DNA from 2 places in the Streptomyces sp. NPDC048590 genome. Region 1 is predicted to be linked to the other one. Evidence: predicted binding sites of a transcription regulator. Region 1 holds the regulator's gene; the other holds the start of a gene.
What was found. Region 1 encodes HrcA, which represses chaperone genes, less so after heat shock. Its sites were predicted from a motif close to TTNGCACTCNGNNNNNCNGAGTGCNAA; they were not measured.
Positions count from the first base shown of each region.

Region 2: the regulator HrcA is predicted to act here: its motif matches at 1,786-1,812, upstream of groES (co-chaperone GroES).

Region 1 covers NZ_JBICWC010000001.1:601,949-609,659, forward strand. Annotated here, with positions in the region: gene ACGFNN_RS02485 (alpha/beta fold hydrolase) at 1-86, shown strand, start outside; gene ACGFNN_RS02490 (ABC transporter substrate-binding protein) at 153-3,038, opposite strand; gene ACGFNN_RS02495 (DUF3097 domain-containing protein) at 3,156-3,974, opposite strand; gene ACGFNN_RS02500 (MBL fold metallo-hydrolase) at 4,000-4,722, opposite strand; gene hrcA (heat-inducible transcriptional repressor HrcA) at 4,887-5,903, shown strand; gene dnaJ (molecular chaperone DnaJ) at 5,904-7,043, shown strand; gene ACGFNN_RS02515 (nitronate monooxygenase) at 7,200-7,711, shown strand, end outside.
Region 2 covers NZ_JBICWC010000004.1:219,621-227,331, reverse strand. Annotated here, with positions in the region: gene ACGFNN_RS13170 (methyltransferase domain-containing protein) at 1-623, opposite strand, end outside; gene ACGFNN_RS13165 (polysaccharide deacetylase family protein) at 747-1,667, shown strand; gene groES (co-chaperone GroES) at 1,967-2,275, shown strand; gene groL (chaperonin GroEL) at 2,378-4,003, shown strand; gene ACGFNN_RS13150 (SDR family oxidoreductase) at 4,090-4,863, opposite strand; gene ACGFNN_RS13145 (MOSC domain-containing protein) at 4,963-5,637, opposite strand; gene ACGFNN_RS13140 (LysR family transcriptional regulator) at 5,720-6,610, shown strand; gene ACGFNN_RS13135 (WhiB family transcriptional regulator) at 6,688-7,017, opposite strand; gene ACGFNN_RS13130 (response regulator transcription factor) at 7,447-7,711, shown strand, end outside.

The DNA of each region.
Region 1 (7,711 bases):
ACCTCGTGGTCGAGGAGTGCCCCGAACACGTGGCCGGCCTGCTGGACGGTCCGGGCCGGCCCGCCTCCGACATCCCCGTGGCGTAGTCGACCTCCCGGTGCCGTGTCTGCCGGCCGTCCAGGACCCGCCCCTTGTACAACGAGCACTCCTGGTCAGGGCACCTTGCAGTCCGCCGCGGTCAGAGGTGTGCGGTCACCGGCGGCCCGCCCGCACACGACACGGGTGCGCGCGTCCGGTCCGGGACGGGTGACCTCGACGATGTTCAGGCCGTGGACACGCTGGTCGGCGTACGGGATCGTCCCCCGGAAGGTGATGGTCCCCGTCGGCATCGAGTGCAGGGCCACGGAGTACAGCGTCGCCCAGGTCTCGGCCGCGCTCTGCTGGGTGTCGCCCCTGGACGCCGCTGCATAGAGGGCCGCCGTGGCCTGGTAGGACATGACCGTCTGACCGCTGGCGAACATCTTGTCCTCGTACGGGCGCTCCTTCGGCAGCGCGGGCAGCTGAGTCCCTTCGGGGAGCAGGGCCTGCAGGGATTTGCGCGAGTCCTCGTAGAACCCGCGCCCGCCGCCCTGGCTCATCGGAGCGAGCGCCCCGTAGTAGAGGGTGACCCGGTCCGCGAGCTTGGTCGAGTCGTCGAAGCGCGCCTTGGTCAGGTCGTCCCCGGTGAACACGGTGATGGCCTTGTCCGAGCATCCCGCGGACTGCCCCAGCCCGGACATCAGCGTGTTGACGTCCTCGACCCGGCCGGCGAAGTAGAAGGCGTCGGGCACCCGCTCCCGTCCGCAGATCGTGTGGAGAGGGCCGTCGAGATTGGCCGATCCGCCGTCCTCGGACAGGGAGTAGCGAGTGTCGGCGACCACCTCGAAGCCGGATCGCCTCAGCATCTCCAGACCCACCCGGCGCTGCTCGGTGGTGTACCGGTCCTTGTCCTCGTTGCCGACCTTCCGGGACAGGACGACGGCCTGCGGGGCCTTCAGCCGGCCGGCCAGGGCGCCGGCGACCAGCCCGAGGGCGTCCGCCTGCTCCTCGTCGGTGGCGGCGAGTCCGAAGTAGTTGGGGAACTCGCGGGCCAGGTCGCTGCCCGAGTTCGTGGTGTCCACCAGGGGCAGCCCCGCGCGCTGGAGGATCTCGGTTGCCTCCGCGCTCTCCGTGGTGTTGCGCCCCAGGCCCACGACCCCGACGACGGAGGGGTCCCGCCGCGCCACCTCGACGATCTTCCTGACGGCGGTGGTCTGCCGCAGCATGTCCTGGCCGCCGTTGGCCGTCAGGACCCTCAGCTTGACCGAGCGGTTCGCCGTGTCGTTGACGAACCGCTGGTGGAGATAGACACCGGTCAGCTCCTCCAGACCCTTGCGGGTGTCCTCCCTGTTCGCGTCGGTGCCGGTGAGCGGGCCCGCGTAGACGATCGTGACGTGCGGGGTGCCGACGCCGATGCCGGCGTTCTGATCCCGTATCGCCTCCTCGATCCGTTCGAAGGTGACCCCCTTCCCTGCACCGTTCAGCTGCAGCGTGTTGCCCTCGGCGAAGCGGACGGCCGGGACCGTCGCCACCCCTATGCACTCGACGGCGCCGCCGGGGCCGGCCAGCCTGACCGAGTCGGTACTGCGTCCGGTGAGCGGGCCGTGGCAGTAGGTCTCCTTCCACCGCTCGCTCCACAGGAACGTCCCGAGCAGGGCGCAGACCAGCAGGACGGCGACGGTCCTCCCCGACATCACCCACCACGTCCAGGTGCGCCGCACCTGGTGGGTGACGAGCTGCGCGTGGGCGTGTTCGTGGGTCAGCTGACCGGTGGACAGCGGCAGCCACAGCACCCAGGCCAGCGCCACGGCCGCCGCGGGCGCCTGGCCGACGCTCAGGGCGTCGACCCAGGTCTCGTAGCGTGCGCGGGCACCGGACCGGGAGGCGGCGTTGGCCGGCGGGTCCGGCGGGAGCGGCGGGGTGTGCCGCATGACCGCCCCGGCGGGCAGCGACGCGAGGAGCAGCAGCGGATCCACCTCGCTGCGGCGCGAACGCACGTTGTTGATGGCGTTGATGAGCAGCATGCCGCCGTTCGCCTCGGTGGCGCGCGGCAGGAACACCACCGGCGGGACGGTGCGCTTGCTGCGCCGCCAGTCCAGGGCGTGCGGCCGGTAGCTGTCCAGCAGGTCCTCCAGCAGCGCCTGGACCCGCAGCTCCAGATGGAACTGGCGCGCGTGCTGGTCGCCCGTCCCCGCGTCGGCCACCCGCTCGGCGACCGCGGCCGCCCGCGCCCGGATCACCTGCCACGAGCGGCCGGGGGAGAGGCGCGACCAGCCGTCGGACGGATACTCCGTGCTCGACGCGGCCAGCGACGACGTGGTCGCGAGCCATCGGCTCGCCGGGCGCAGCCAGAGCAGCGGCGGAGCCGCCCTGGTCAGCAGGCGCACGACCGTCAGACCGGCCACGGCCGCCGCCGCCACCAGCACCGTGAGCAGCCAGCCGATCTCGCCCAGCAGCACGCTGAGCACGGCGATGAAGACCGCCCCCAGGAAGGTCTCCGGCCGGACCGCGGCGCGCAGCGAGTCCCAGGCGTTGTCCCGCCCCGACCGGCTGGCCCGCCAGCGCAGGTCGCTCAGCTCCTCCAGGATGCGTTCGTCGCGTCCGAGGGCGGTGGGACGGTCCGGCTCCGCCACGACGGCGGCGGTGGCCTGCTCGATGGCGGCCAGCAGCCGGGAGCGCGGAAAGGCGAAGGGCTTGTACTGCGAGGAACCGCGGGTCTCCCAGGGCCGCTCGGTGAGCACGCGGACCGTGGAGAGCGCCGCCTCGTACGGGCTGTCGCCGCGGCCCTGGACCAGCTTCACGGGGACCCGGCGCCCCAGGTTCGCGCGGTGGACCTGGTGGACGATCTGCTCGACCCGGTGGTCGATCTCCGGGGCCGCGTCCGCGTCCTCGGCCTGCGCCACCACCAGGGGCATCACCGGCCGGTTGTCCCGGTACTGGTCGATCAGCTGCTGCATGAGGTGGAAGACCGCGGAGGCCGCCTCGTTCTCCGCGCTTTCCCGCCAGTTGTTCCGCGCCATCCCCCCGTGCCTTCCCTCCGGCCGGTCCTTCGATCACCTCTCAATAACGGATGACACGAGGGCAGCGCAGGTGTTCGAGGGGATCGGTACCGGATCCTCCCCGAACGCGACGGGACATCAGCCTGGAAGCGTGACGAAGTCGATCAATTCCTCCACGCGGCCGAGCAGTTGAGGCTCCAGGTCCTTGTACGAGCTGACCTTGGACAGAATGTGCTGCCAGGCGGCTCCGGTGTTCTCCGGCCAGCCCAGCGACCTGCACACCCCCGTCTTCCAGTCCTGGCCGCGCGGCACGGCCGGCCAGCCGGGGATGCCCACGGACGACGGCTTCACCGCCTCCCAGACGTCGATGAAGGGGTGGCCCACCACCAGGACGTTCCCGTCGGTGACCTGGGCGGCGATCCGGGACTCCTTCGAACCCGGCACCAAGTGGTCGACCAGCACACCCAGCCGGGCGTCCGGGCCCGGCGCGAACTCCCGGACGATCGCCGGCAGGTCGTCGATCCCCTCCAGGTACTCCACCACCACGCCCTCGATGCGCAGGTCGTCGCCCCAGACCCGCTCGACGAGCTCGGCGTCGTGCCGCCCCTCCACGTAGATCCGCCCCGCCCGGGCCACCCGCGCCCGCGCCCCGGGCACCGCCACCGAACCGGACGCGGTGCGGGAGGGCCGGACCGGACCCCCCGCCGACGGGCGGACGAGGGTGACGACCCTGCCCTCCAGCAGGAAGCCACGCGGCTCCATCGGGAACACCCGCAGCTTGCCGAACCGGTCCTCCAGTGTCACCGTCGGCCCCTGGGCCGTCTTCTCGCACCGGATCACCGCCCCGCAGAAGCCGGTGCCGGCCTCCTCCACGACCAGATCGGGTTCGGCGGGGACCTCGGGGACGGGGGCGGACCGCTTCCACGGCGGGGTCAGGTCCGGCTGGTAGCTGCGCATGGCACGACGATAAGCGGACGCCCTTTCACGACACGCCGAACCGGGCGGCCAGCCGGTCGCGCTGGGCCCGCACGAACGCCGCGTCGACCACCGCCCCGTGCCCCGGTACGTACAGCGCGTCCTCGCCGCCCAGCTCCAGCAGACGGTCCAGGGCGGCGGGCCAGTGCGAAGGCACCGCGTCCGGACCCGCCTGCGGCTCGCCGGACTCCTCCACCAGGTCGCCGCAGAGCACCACGACCGGGGAGCCCGGCACCAGCACCGCGAGATCGTGTCCGCTGTGGCCGGGGCCCACATTCGCGAGCAGCACCTGGAGTCCGCCGCCGAGATCCAGGGTCGACTCCCCGCTCACCTGGTGCCGGGGTGCCACCAGGGCGTCCGTGGCCGCCGTGGCGTCCGCCGCACTCATCCCGTGCCTCACCGCGTCCGCCCGCAGCTCCTCCGCGCTCCGCACCAGCAGGTCCGCGGTGCCGACGGCTCCGTGGACGGCCGCTCCGGAGAAGGCCGCGGTGCCGAGCACATGGTCGAAGTGCGGATGACTCAGTGCGATATGTGTCACCCTCCGGCCCAGCAGCGCCTCCGCCTGGGTCCTCAGCTCGACACCCTCCCGGAGCGTCGAACCGGTGTCGTAGAGCAGCGCTCCGTCCTGCCCCGCCACCAGCGCGACGGTGGCGTCCCAGACGGGAAGGCGCCGCCGGCCCGCACTGTGGCCCAACCGCTCCCAGCCGAACTCTTCCCAAGAGACATGCATACGGCGACGCTATCGGCAACGACCTGCACAGTCCCCCGACGGCATGGCCGGTCGCCCTTGCCCCGGGGCCACCCCGCCCCCGTACACTGACCGGGGGATTGCTGGCACTCGAACGCACAGAGTGCCAGGCAGAAGCCGAAGAACCACAGCTGGAGGTGTGCGCGGTGCTCAGTGAACGCAGACTCGAAGTGCTGCGCGCCATCGTCCAGGACTATGTCGGCACCGAGGAGCCCGTCGGCTCCAAGGCGCTCACCGAGCGGCACAGCCTCGGGGTCTCCCCTGCGACCGTGCGCAACGACATGGCCGTGCTGGAGGACGAGGGTTTCATCGCCCAGCCGCACACGAGTGCCGGGCGTATTCCGACGGACAAGGGCTACCGTCTCTTCGTCGACAAGCTCGCGGGCGTCAAGCCCCTGTCGTCGCCGGAGCGCCGGGCCATCCAGAACTTCCTCGACGGCGCGGTCGACCTCGACGACGTCGTGGGCCGCACGGTCAGGTTGCTCGCGCAGCTGACCCGGCAGGTCGCCGTCGTGCAGTACCCCTCGCTGACGCGCTCGACCGTCCGGCACGTGGAGCTGCTGTCGCTGGCCCCGGCCAGGCTGATGCTCGTGCTGATCACGGACACGGGCCGTGTCGAACAGCGTATGATCGACTGTCCCGCACCGTTCGGTGACACCTCGCTCGCCGATCTGAGGGCCCGGCTCAACAGCCGGGTCGTCGGACGACGTTTCGCGGACGTCCCGCGTCTGGTGCAGGATCTGCCGGAGTCCTTCGAGACCGAGGACCGGGGCACCGTGTCGACGGTGCTCTCCGTCCTCCTCGAGACCCTGGTCGAAGAGACGGAGGAGCGGCTGATCATCGGCGGCACCTCCAACCTCACCCGCTTCGGGCACGACTTCCCTGTGATGATCCGGCCGGTGCTGGAGGCACTGGAGGAGCAGGTCGTGCTTCTGAAGCTGCTCGGTGAGGCGACGGATTCAGGCATGACCGTACGGATCGGGCACGAGAACGCCCACGAGGGCCTCAACTCCACGTCCGTCGTCGCGGTCGGCTACGGTTCGGGCGACGAGGCAGTCGCCAAACTCGGCGTGGTCGGACCGACCCGCATGGACTACCCCGGAACGATGGGAGCGGTACGCGCAGTGGCACGTTACGTCGGACAGATCCTGGCGGAGTCGTAAGTGGCCACGGACTACTACGCCGTACTCGGCGTGCGCCGCGACGCATCTCAGGACGAGATCAAGAAGGCATTCCGTCGGCTCGCCCGCGAGCTGCACCCGGATGTCAACCCTGATCCGAAGACCCAGGAGCGGTTCAAGGAGATCAACGCCGCTTACGAGGTGCTCTCGGACCCGCAGAAGAAGCAGGTCTACGACCTCGGCGGCGACCCGCTGTCCGCCTCGGGCGGTGGCGGTGGCGCGGGAGGCTTCGGGGCCGGCGGCTTCGGGAACTTCAGCGACATCATGGACGCGTTCTTCGGCACGGCGTCGCAGCGGGGCCCCCGTTCGCGCACCCGGCGCGGCCAGGACGCGATGATCCGCCTGGAGATCGACCTCTCGGAAGCCGCCTTCGGCACGACCAAGGACATCCAGGTCGACACCGCCGTCGTCTGCAACACCTGCAGCGGCGAGGGCGCGGCCCCCGGCACCTCCGCGCAGACCTGTGACATGTGCCGCGGCCGCGGTGAGGTCTCCCAGGTCACCAGGTCGTTCCTCGGCCAGGTCATGACCTCGCGTCCCTGCCCGCAGTGCCAGGGCTTCGGCACGGTCGTGCCGACCCCGTGTCCCGAGTGCGCCGGCGACGGACGCATCCGCTCGCGGCGCACCCTCACCGTGAAGATCCCGGCCGGTGTCGACAACGGCACCCGGATCCAGCTCGCGGGCGAGGGCGAGGTCGGTCCCGGCGGCGGGCCCGCCGGTGATCTCTACGTGGAGATCCACGAGCTCCCGCACGCCGTGTTCCAGCGGCGCGGTGACGACCTGCACTGCACGGTCACCATCCCGATGACGGCGGCGGCGCTCGGCACCCAGGTGCCACTGGAGACACTCGACGGCCTCGAGGAGATCGACATCCGGCCGGGCACCCAGTCGGGGCAGTCGGTCCCGCTGCACGGGCGCGGCATCACGCACCTGCGCGGCAACGGACGCGGTGACCTCATCGTGCACGTCGAGGTCACGACCCCGACGAAGCTCGACCCCGAACAGGAGCGCCTTCTGCGGGAGCTGGCCCAGATGCGCGGGGAGGAGCGGCCCACCGGGCAGTTCCAGCCCGGTCAGCAGGGGCTGTTCTCCCGTCTGAAGGACGCCTTCAACGGCCGCTGAACCCCGTCACGACGCCGCCCGCCGGTCCCTTACCGGCGGGCGGCGCTCTGCGTCCACCGGTCCTCCCCGGCAGGTGGCGCGGGTGTGCGGGCGGGTCCGTCCACCGTGTGAAACGGCAGATTCGGCACGATCCGCCGGACGTGGCACGATGCGCTCATGTCCTTGGCGCTGACCGGTCTCTGCCGGTACCCGATCGTGCAGGCCCCCATGGCCGGCGGGGTCTCCGGGCCGGAGCTGGCCGCCGCCGTGACCGAGGCCGGCGGGATCGGCTTCCTCGCCGCCGGCTACAAGACGGCCGACGGGATGTACGACGAGGTGGAACGCCTCAGGAGGGCGACCGGCGGCCCCTTCGGCGTCAACCTGTTCATGCCGCAGCCCCTGGTCGCCGACCCGGGCGCCGTCGAGATCTACCGCGACCAGCTCGCCGGTGAGGCGGCCTGGTACGAGACCCCGCTCGGGGTACCGGACGAGCGGGGCGACGACGGCTACGAGGCCAAGGTCGCGATCCTGCTCGAAGAACCCGTACCCGTGGTGTCCTTCACCTTCGGCTGCCCCGCCCGTGAGGTCCTCGACGCCTTCGCCGCCGCCGGGACCCTCACCGTCGTCACCGTCACCACGCCCCAGGAGGCGCGGAACGCCAGCTGGGCCGGGGCCGGCGCGCTCTGCGT
Region 2 (7,711 bases), on a different contig from region 1:
GCGTCCGTGGCCCAGGAGAGCGGCGGTGAATAGGCTTCCGGGTCGAAGATCCTTCCCCGCCCGCCGCGTCGCGCGGGGTCGACGAAGACCGCGTCGTACGCCGATGTGCCGGTCTCCGTGACGTCCGCGCACCGCACCTCGATCAGGTCCTGGAGGCCGAGCGCCTCGGCGTTGGCACGGGCGACCTCGGCGGTCAGCGGATCGCGGTCCACGGCCAGTACGGCGATGCCCGCCCTGGCCAGGGCGATCGCGTCGCCGCCGATGCCGCAGCAGAGGTCGGCCACGCTCCGTACGCCGAGCTCGGCGAACCGTCCCGCGCGGTAGGCGGCGACGGAGGTGCGGGTGGCCTGTTCCACGCCGTCGGGGGTGAAGAACATGCGGTAGGCGTCCTCCGGCCCGAACTTCGCGACCGCCCGCTGACGCAGCCGCGCCTGCGTCAGCGCCGCCGACACGAGCGCGGCGGGGTGCGACCGCCGCAACCGGGTCGCGGTCGCCAGTTCCCGTGCGGGGTCGTGGTCGCGCAGCTCGTCCAGGAGCGCCGCGCCCTCGGGGGTGCGGAGCGCCGCGAAGACGGCGAGCGGGTCGGCGGGGTCGGCCTGGCCGTGAGGGGGGAGGGCGTTCACCGGTCCATTGTGAGCCAGCCGGGGGACCCGGCGGGTCCGCCGGAGGTGTCTCCGGAGGTGCCGGGCGCGCCGGTGGCAGGATGCGGCGCCATGCAGCTAGTACGACAAAAGGAAAAATCCGCCATGAAGCGGAGCAAGCCGGTTCGTGCGGTGCTGGCCGCCATGCTGGTCGCCGCCGTCGCCTCCGGGTGTGCCGACGGGGTCGACGGCACGGCCGCCGGGAGCGGCGCCCGCGAGAAGGCGGACATCGGGCAGCAGGGCCCCGCGGCCGCCCCCGCCGGCCCGGTCGCCGCGGCCGAGGCGCGCGTCGAACGGCTCAGGAAGCAGCACGCCGCGCGGGTCGCCGCCGCGCGGAAGTGGGGCCTCGCGAAGACCCCGCTGGCTGCTCCGGAGCCGCCCGCCGAGAAGCCCCGCATCACCACCCGCAAGGGGTTCGAGGTGGAAGGAGGGGAGGACCTGCCGCCGGTCTTCACCACGGTGCCGACCAAGGAGCGCGTCGTCTTCCTGACGATGGACGACGGGGCCGAGAAGGACCCCGAACTGCTGAAGATGATGACGGAGCTGAACATCCCGTACAGCGCCTTCCTCAGCGACTACGTCACCAGCGACGACTACGGCTACTTCAAGGACATGCAGGCCCGCGGGGTCACCCTCAACAACCACACCCTCAACCACCGCTACCTCCCGGGGCTCTCGGCGTCCGAGCAGAAGCGGGAGATCTGCGGCGAGCAGGACAAGCTGGAGAAGTACTTCGGGAAGCGGCCCACCCTCTTCAGGCCGCCGTACGGGAACTACAACGGCGACACCCTGCGTGTCGCCAAGTCCTGCGGCATCAAGGCGGTGCCGCTGTGGGCCGCCGAGGCGTTCCCCGACCACATGGAGTGGCGCGAGACCGATCAGGACCTGCATCCCGGAGACATCATCCTCACCCACTTCAGGGGCGAGGAGGACTGGGAGGGTTCCATGGCCGACATGGTCCGGCAGGTCATGAAGACGGTCACGGACAAGGGGTACGCGGTCGCCAGGCTGGAGGACTACGTCTGAGGTCGTGCGGGCACGCCCGGAAGAGGGCCGTGCCGGGTGTCTGTGGGGCGGGCCGCGCGGCGGTCCGCCCCACAGACGTGAGGACACCGGGCCCGTGGCGCCACGCGAGGGTGGTGAATTGGCACTCCGCTTGACCGAGTGCTAATCGCGGTCATAGTCTCAGGTCTGGCACTCCCCGAGGGAGAGTGCCAGCACAGCCGCGCGACAGGGCAGGTCCGGCACCCGCGACGACGGATCCACCTGGTCGCCACCCACAGACTGTTAAACCCCGTGAGATCTCCGAAGGGGGAGACCGGATCGTGTCGACCACCAGCTCCAAGGTTGCGATCAAGCCGCTCGAGGACCGCATTGTGGTCCAGCCGCTCGACGCCGAGCAGACCACGGCTTCCGGCCTGGTCATTCCGGACACCGCCAAGGAGAAGCCCCAGGAGGGCGTCGTCCTGGCCGTGGGCCCGGGCCGCTTCGAGAACGGCGAGCGCCTTCCGCTCGACGTCAAGACCGGCGATGTCGTGCTGTACAGCAAGTACGGCGGCACCGAGGTGAAGTACAACGGCGAGGAGTACCTCGTCCTCTCGGCGCGCGACGTGCTCGCGATCGTCGAGAAGTAATTCACCCACGTTTGCTTCTGTTCTGCGCCCCTGGCCCCCAGCGAAATCAACTAGCCGGGCGGCGAGGGGCGCAGTTCGTTTTGAGAGGGAAGAACACAGCCCATGGCGAAGATTCTGAAGTTCGACGAGGACGCCCGTCGCGCCCTTGAGCGCGGCGTCAACAAGCTTGCCGACACGGTGAAGGTGACGATCGGCCCCAAGGGCCGCAACGTCGTCATCGACAAGAAGTTCGGCGCCCCCACCATCACCAACGACGGTGTCACCATCGCGCGCGAGGTCGAGCTCGACGACCCGTACGAGAACCTCGGTGCCCAGCTGGTGAAGGAGGTCGCCACCAAGACCAACGACGTCGCGGGTGACGGCACCACCACCGCCACCGTGCTCGCCCAGGCCCTCGTCCGCGAAGGCCTGCGCAACGTCGCCGCGGGTGCTTCCCCGGCCGCCCTGAAGAAGGGCATCGACGCCGCCGTGAAGGCCGTCTCCGAGGAACTCCTCGCGAGCGCCCGCCCGATCGAGGACAAGGCCGACATCGCCGCCGTGGCCGCGCTCTCCGCGCAGGACCCGCAGGTCGGCGAGCTCATCGCGGACGCGATGGACAAGGTCGGCAAGGACGGTGTCATCACCGTCGAGGAGTCCAACACCTTCGGTCTGGACCTTGAGTTCACCGAGGGCATGGCCTTCGACAAGGGTTACCTGTCCCCGTACATGGTGACCGACCAGGAGCGTATGGAGGCCGTCCTCGACGACCCGTACATCCTGATCCACCAGGGCAAGATCGGCTCCATCCAGGAGCTGCTCCCGCTGCTGGAGAAGGTCATCCAGGCGGGTGGCTCGAAGCCGCTGCTCATCATCGCCGAGGACGTCGAGGGCGAGGCGCTCTCCACCCTCGTCGTCAACAAGATCCGTGGCACCTTCAACGCCGTCGCGGTGAAGGCCCCCGGCTTCGGTGACCGCCGCAAGGCCATGCTCGGCGACATCGCCACCCTCACCGGTGCGACCGTCATCGCCGAGGAGGTCGGCCTCAAGCTCGACCAGGCCGGTCTGGACGTGCTGGGCACCGCCCGTCGCGTGACCGTCTCCAAGGACGACACCACCATCGTCGACGGCGGCGGCGACTCCGCCGACGTCAAGGGCCGGGTCAACCAGATCAAGGCCGAGATCGAGGCCACGGACTCCGACTGGGACCGCGAGAAGCTCCAGGAGCGCCTCGCGAAGCTGGCCGGCGGCGTGTGCGTGATCCGCGTCGGTGCCGCCACCGAGGTCGAGCTCAAGGAGAAGAAGCACCGTCTGGAGGACGCCATCTCCGCGACCCGCGCCGCGGTCGAGGAGGGCATCGTCTCCGGTGGTGGCTCCGCCATCGTCCACGCCGTCAAGGTCCTCGAGGGCAACCTCGGCAAGACCGGCGACGAGGCCACCGGTGTCGCGGTCGTGCGCCGCGCCGCCGTCGAGCCGCTCCGCTGGATCGCCGAGAACGCGGGCCTCGAGGGCTACGTCATCACCTCGAAGGTCTCCGACCTCGACAAGGGCCAGGGCTTCAACGCCGCCACCGGTGAGTACGGCGACCTGGTGAAGGCCGGCGTCATCGACCCGGTCAAGGTCACCCGCTCCGCCCTGGAGAACGCCGCGTCCATCGCGTCGCTGCTGCTCACGACCGAGACCCTGGTCGTCGAGAAGCCGGCCGAGGAAGAGGCCGACGCCGGTCACGGCGGCCACGGCCACTCCCACTAGTACGCGTTCCGTACGAACACCGAGGCCCGGTGCCCCCGTCGCGGGGGCACCGGGCCTCGGTGCGTCGGTGGCCTCCGGGGCCGCCCCTACTTGGGCCCGTAGCTGCGGCCCGCGCGGGAGGTGACGCCCCCCAGCACACTGCGGGGGGTCAGCTTCACCAGGCTCATCAGCGCCTTGTACCGCGGGTCCGGGATGGACACCGAGCGGCCCCTGGCCAGGTCCGCCAGGGCGGCTGCCACCAGCTTGTCCGCGTCCAGCCACATCCAGCCCGGGATGTCACCCGTCCCCATCCCGGCGCGCTCGTGGAACTCCGTGCGTACGAACCCCGGGCAGAGTGCCATCAGCCGCACCCCCGTACCCGCGAGGTCCTTGGCCGCGCCCTGGGTGAACTGGACGACCCATGCCTTCGAGGCCCCGTACGTCCCGCGCGGCAGGAACGCCGCGACGGAGGCGACGTTGACGACGCCGCCTCGGCCGCGTTCGCGCATCGAGCCCGCCGCCGCCGAGGTGAGGCGGAGCACCGCCTCGCAGTGGACCTTCAGCATCGTCAGCTCGTCGGCGATCGAGACGTCCAGGTAGCGGCCCTTGTTGCCGAAACCGGCGTTGTTCACCAGCAGGTCGACCGGGCTCACACGGTCCGTCAGCCGCGCTTCCACCGCCTCGATCCCGGAGTCCGTGGACAGGTCCGCGGTCAGCACCTCGGCCTCGATGCCGTGCCCGTCGTGCAGTTCCGTGGCCTGGGCCCGCAGGCGCTCCGTGTCACGGGCCACCAGCACCAGGTTGTGCCCGTCAGCCGCGAGCCGCCGTGCGAAGGCGGCCCCGATCCCCGCCGTGGCGCCCGTAATCAGTGCAGTCGTCATAGGCGGCACGTTAGCGTCCGGCCGGGAGCGGGGCGGACCCGCCCGTACGCTCCTGAACGGCAGGTGGGACGTGCGCGGATGGCGGAACGGGGACGGGGCTCAGCGGGCGGAGTCCTGCTTCGCGACGTACTCCCGTGCGGCCCGCAGTGTCTCGGAGTGCAGGGCGTCCCCGGCGTCGAGCAGGCGCGGCAGCAGCTCGCGTTCCGTGGTCGTCGCCCTGAACTCCATTGCCGCGGTGACCTCGTGACGGGGTGTGTGCACCACCTCGACCGGGTCGCCGGAGCGGATCGTCCCCGGTTCGATCACCCGCAGGTACGCGCCGGTGGCCCCCTCCCGGGTGAACCGCCTGACCCAGCCGCGCTCACCCAGGTGGCCCGCGAACGTACGGCAGGGGATGCGGCCGGAGGTCACCTCGAGGACCAGTTCGTCACCGATGCGCCAGCGCTCCCCGATCAGCGCGCGGCTGACGGTGAGGCCGGACGTCGTGAGATTCTCGCCGAACGCCCCGTTGGGCAGCGGGCGCCCGAGCTCCCGCTCCCAGGCGTCGAGCTCCTCGCGGGCGTAGGCGTAGACCGCCTGGTCGCTGCCGCCGTGATGCCGGAGGTCACACACCGCGTCCCCGGCCAGGCCGCTGCCGCCGGTGCCCTTCGGCCCGGGGTCGGTCACCCGCACCGAGCCGTCGTACGGCTGCTTGACGATCCCGGTCAGCCCGCCTGCTCCGTCCGAGTCGGGGGAGGCGGTGGGACGGCCGATGTTCACGGTGAGGACCTTCATGACCGGAGAGCCTAGCCCCGACCCACTCAAAGGCGCCTGCGATTATTCTGCGAATGCTGCAAGAGCCGCTTATGGTTGAAGAGTGATCGAAGCCCGTCATCTCCGAGTCCTGCGTGCCGTGGCCGCCACCGGTTCGTTCTCCGCCGCGGCACGGGAGCTCGGATGCACCCAGCCCGCGGTCAGCCAGCAGATGAAGGCGCTGGAGAGCTCCGCGGGCACGCCCCTCCTCATCCGCACGGGGCGCGAGATGCGTCTGACCCAGGCCGGTGAGGCGCTTGTGCGCCACGCCTCCGGCATCCTCGCGGGGCTGACCGCCGCCGAGGAGGAGGTCGCCGCGATCGCCGGACTCCGGGCGGGCCGGGTCCGGCTCGTGTCGTTCCCCAGCGGCAGCTCGACGCTCGTGCCCGGCGCTCTCGCGGCCCTGCGCGCGGAGCACCCCGGCACCCGGGTCTCCCTCGTCGAGGCGGAGCCGCCGCGATCGGTGGAGATGCTCCGGGACGGGGACTGCGACATCGCCCTGGCCTTCCGCTACGGCGCCACCGGCGGCGAATGGGACGACCTGGTCGTGCGACCGCTGCTCAGCGACCGGCTGATCGGCCTCGTCCCCGAGGGGCACCGGCTGGCCGGCGCGGACGCGGTGGGCATCGAGGACCTGGCCGACGAGCCGTGGATCGCGGGCTGCCCGCGCTGCAGGCGTCAGCTGGTGGAGGTCTGCGAGGCCTCCGGCTTCACCCCCCGGATCGACTTCGCCACGGACGACTACCCCGCGGTCATCGGGCTGGTCGGGGCAGGGCTCGGCGTCGCCGTTCTGCCCGGACTCGCCCTCGAGTCCGTACGCCCCAAGGGAGCACTCACGGTGACGGTGGAACCGGCGGTGGAGCGGGAGGTGGTCGCCCTCACCCTGCCGGACCTGGCGCGCGTCCCGGCGGTGGAGGCGACCCTGGACCAGCTGGCACGGGCCGCCTCGCGCTGACGTGCGGGCATGCCGCACCCGGGATCGTCCGGAGGGCGGTCACCCGCTGCCTGAAAAAACGTTTCTGCGTTCGATGGTCAGGTGGGGCCGCCCTCCTGGGCGGAGCCCGAGTGGGCGGTGATCAGGCGGTTGCGGGCACGGCCCATGAGCTCCTCGCGCTCGTCCTCCGTGAGGCCGCCCCACACGCCGTAGGGCTCCCGTACGGCGAGGGCGTGCGCCGCGCACTCGGCGCGCACCGGGCAGCGCATGCAGACCTCCTTCGCCGAGGTCTCACGGGCGCTCCGGGCTGCTCCGCGTTCCCCTTCGGGGTGGAAGAACAGCGAACTGTCGACCCCGCGGCATGCGGCCAGCAGCTGCCAGTCCCACAGGTCCGCGTTGGGTCCGGGAAGGCGGGAGAAATCTGCCATTGCGTGTCCCCTCGAAACCTTGCTGGTTCGGAAACGGCGTCCTCGACCGTTGTCGCTCGTCCGTATCGATGACCGGAATCCCGACCGTACATCTACGGTGTTAGTAGATGTAAATATGACTGATTGCGAATCTAGCCATAGACGCCAGCAAAAGGGCAGAAAACCCGCTAAATGGGGCATGGCGCCGAGAGGGCGGCTGGTTCGACGGGGGCTGGAGTCGTGTCGTTCTCCTCCGTGCGCGCCCACTCACTTAGAGTGCCGAACCGGATGCTTCGGCCCGTAACTCTTTCGGGTGACCATCGTTGATGAGGACGAGGCGGTTGACGGAGAACGAGCTCGGGCAGATGTCCGAGGGGGTCGACCGCACAGGTGACGACTTGTATCAGCCTGGAGGCTCAAGGTGACGCGCATCAGCTGCGGAGGACGGTCATGACATCCGTCCTCGTCTGCGACGACTCCCCGCTTGCCCGAGAAGCGCTCCGCCGCGCGGTTGCGACCGTGCCCGGCGTCGAGCGCGTGACGACGGCGGCCAACGGCGAGGAAGTCCTCCGCCGCTGGGGGGCCGACCGTTCGGATCTGATTCTGATGGACGTACGCATGCCCGGTCTGGGGGGTGTGGAGACGGTCCGGCGGCTGCTCTCCGCGGACCCCGGCGCCCGGATCATCATGCTGACCGTCGCCGAGGATCTGGACG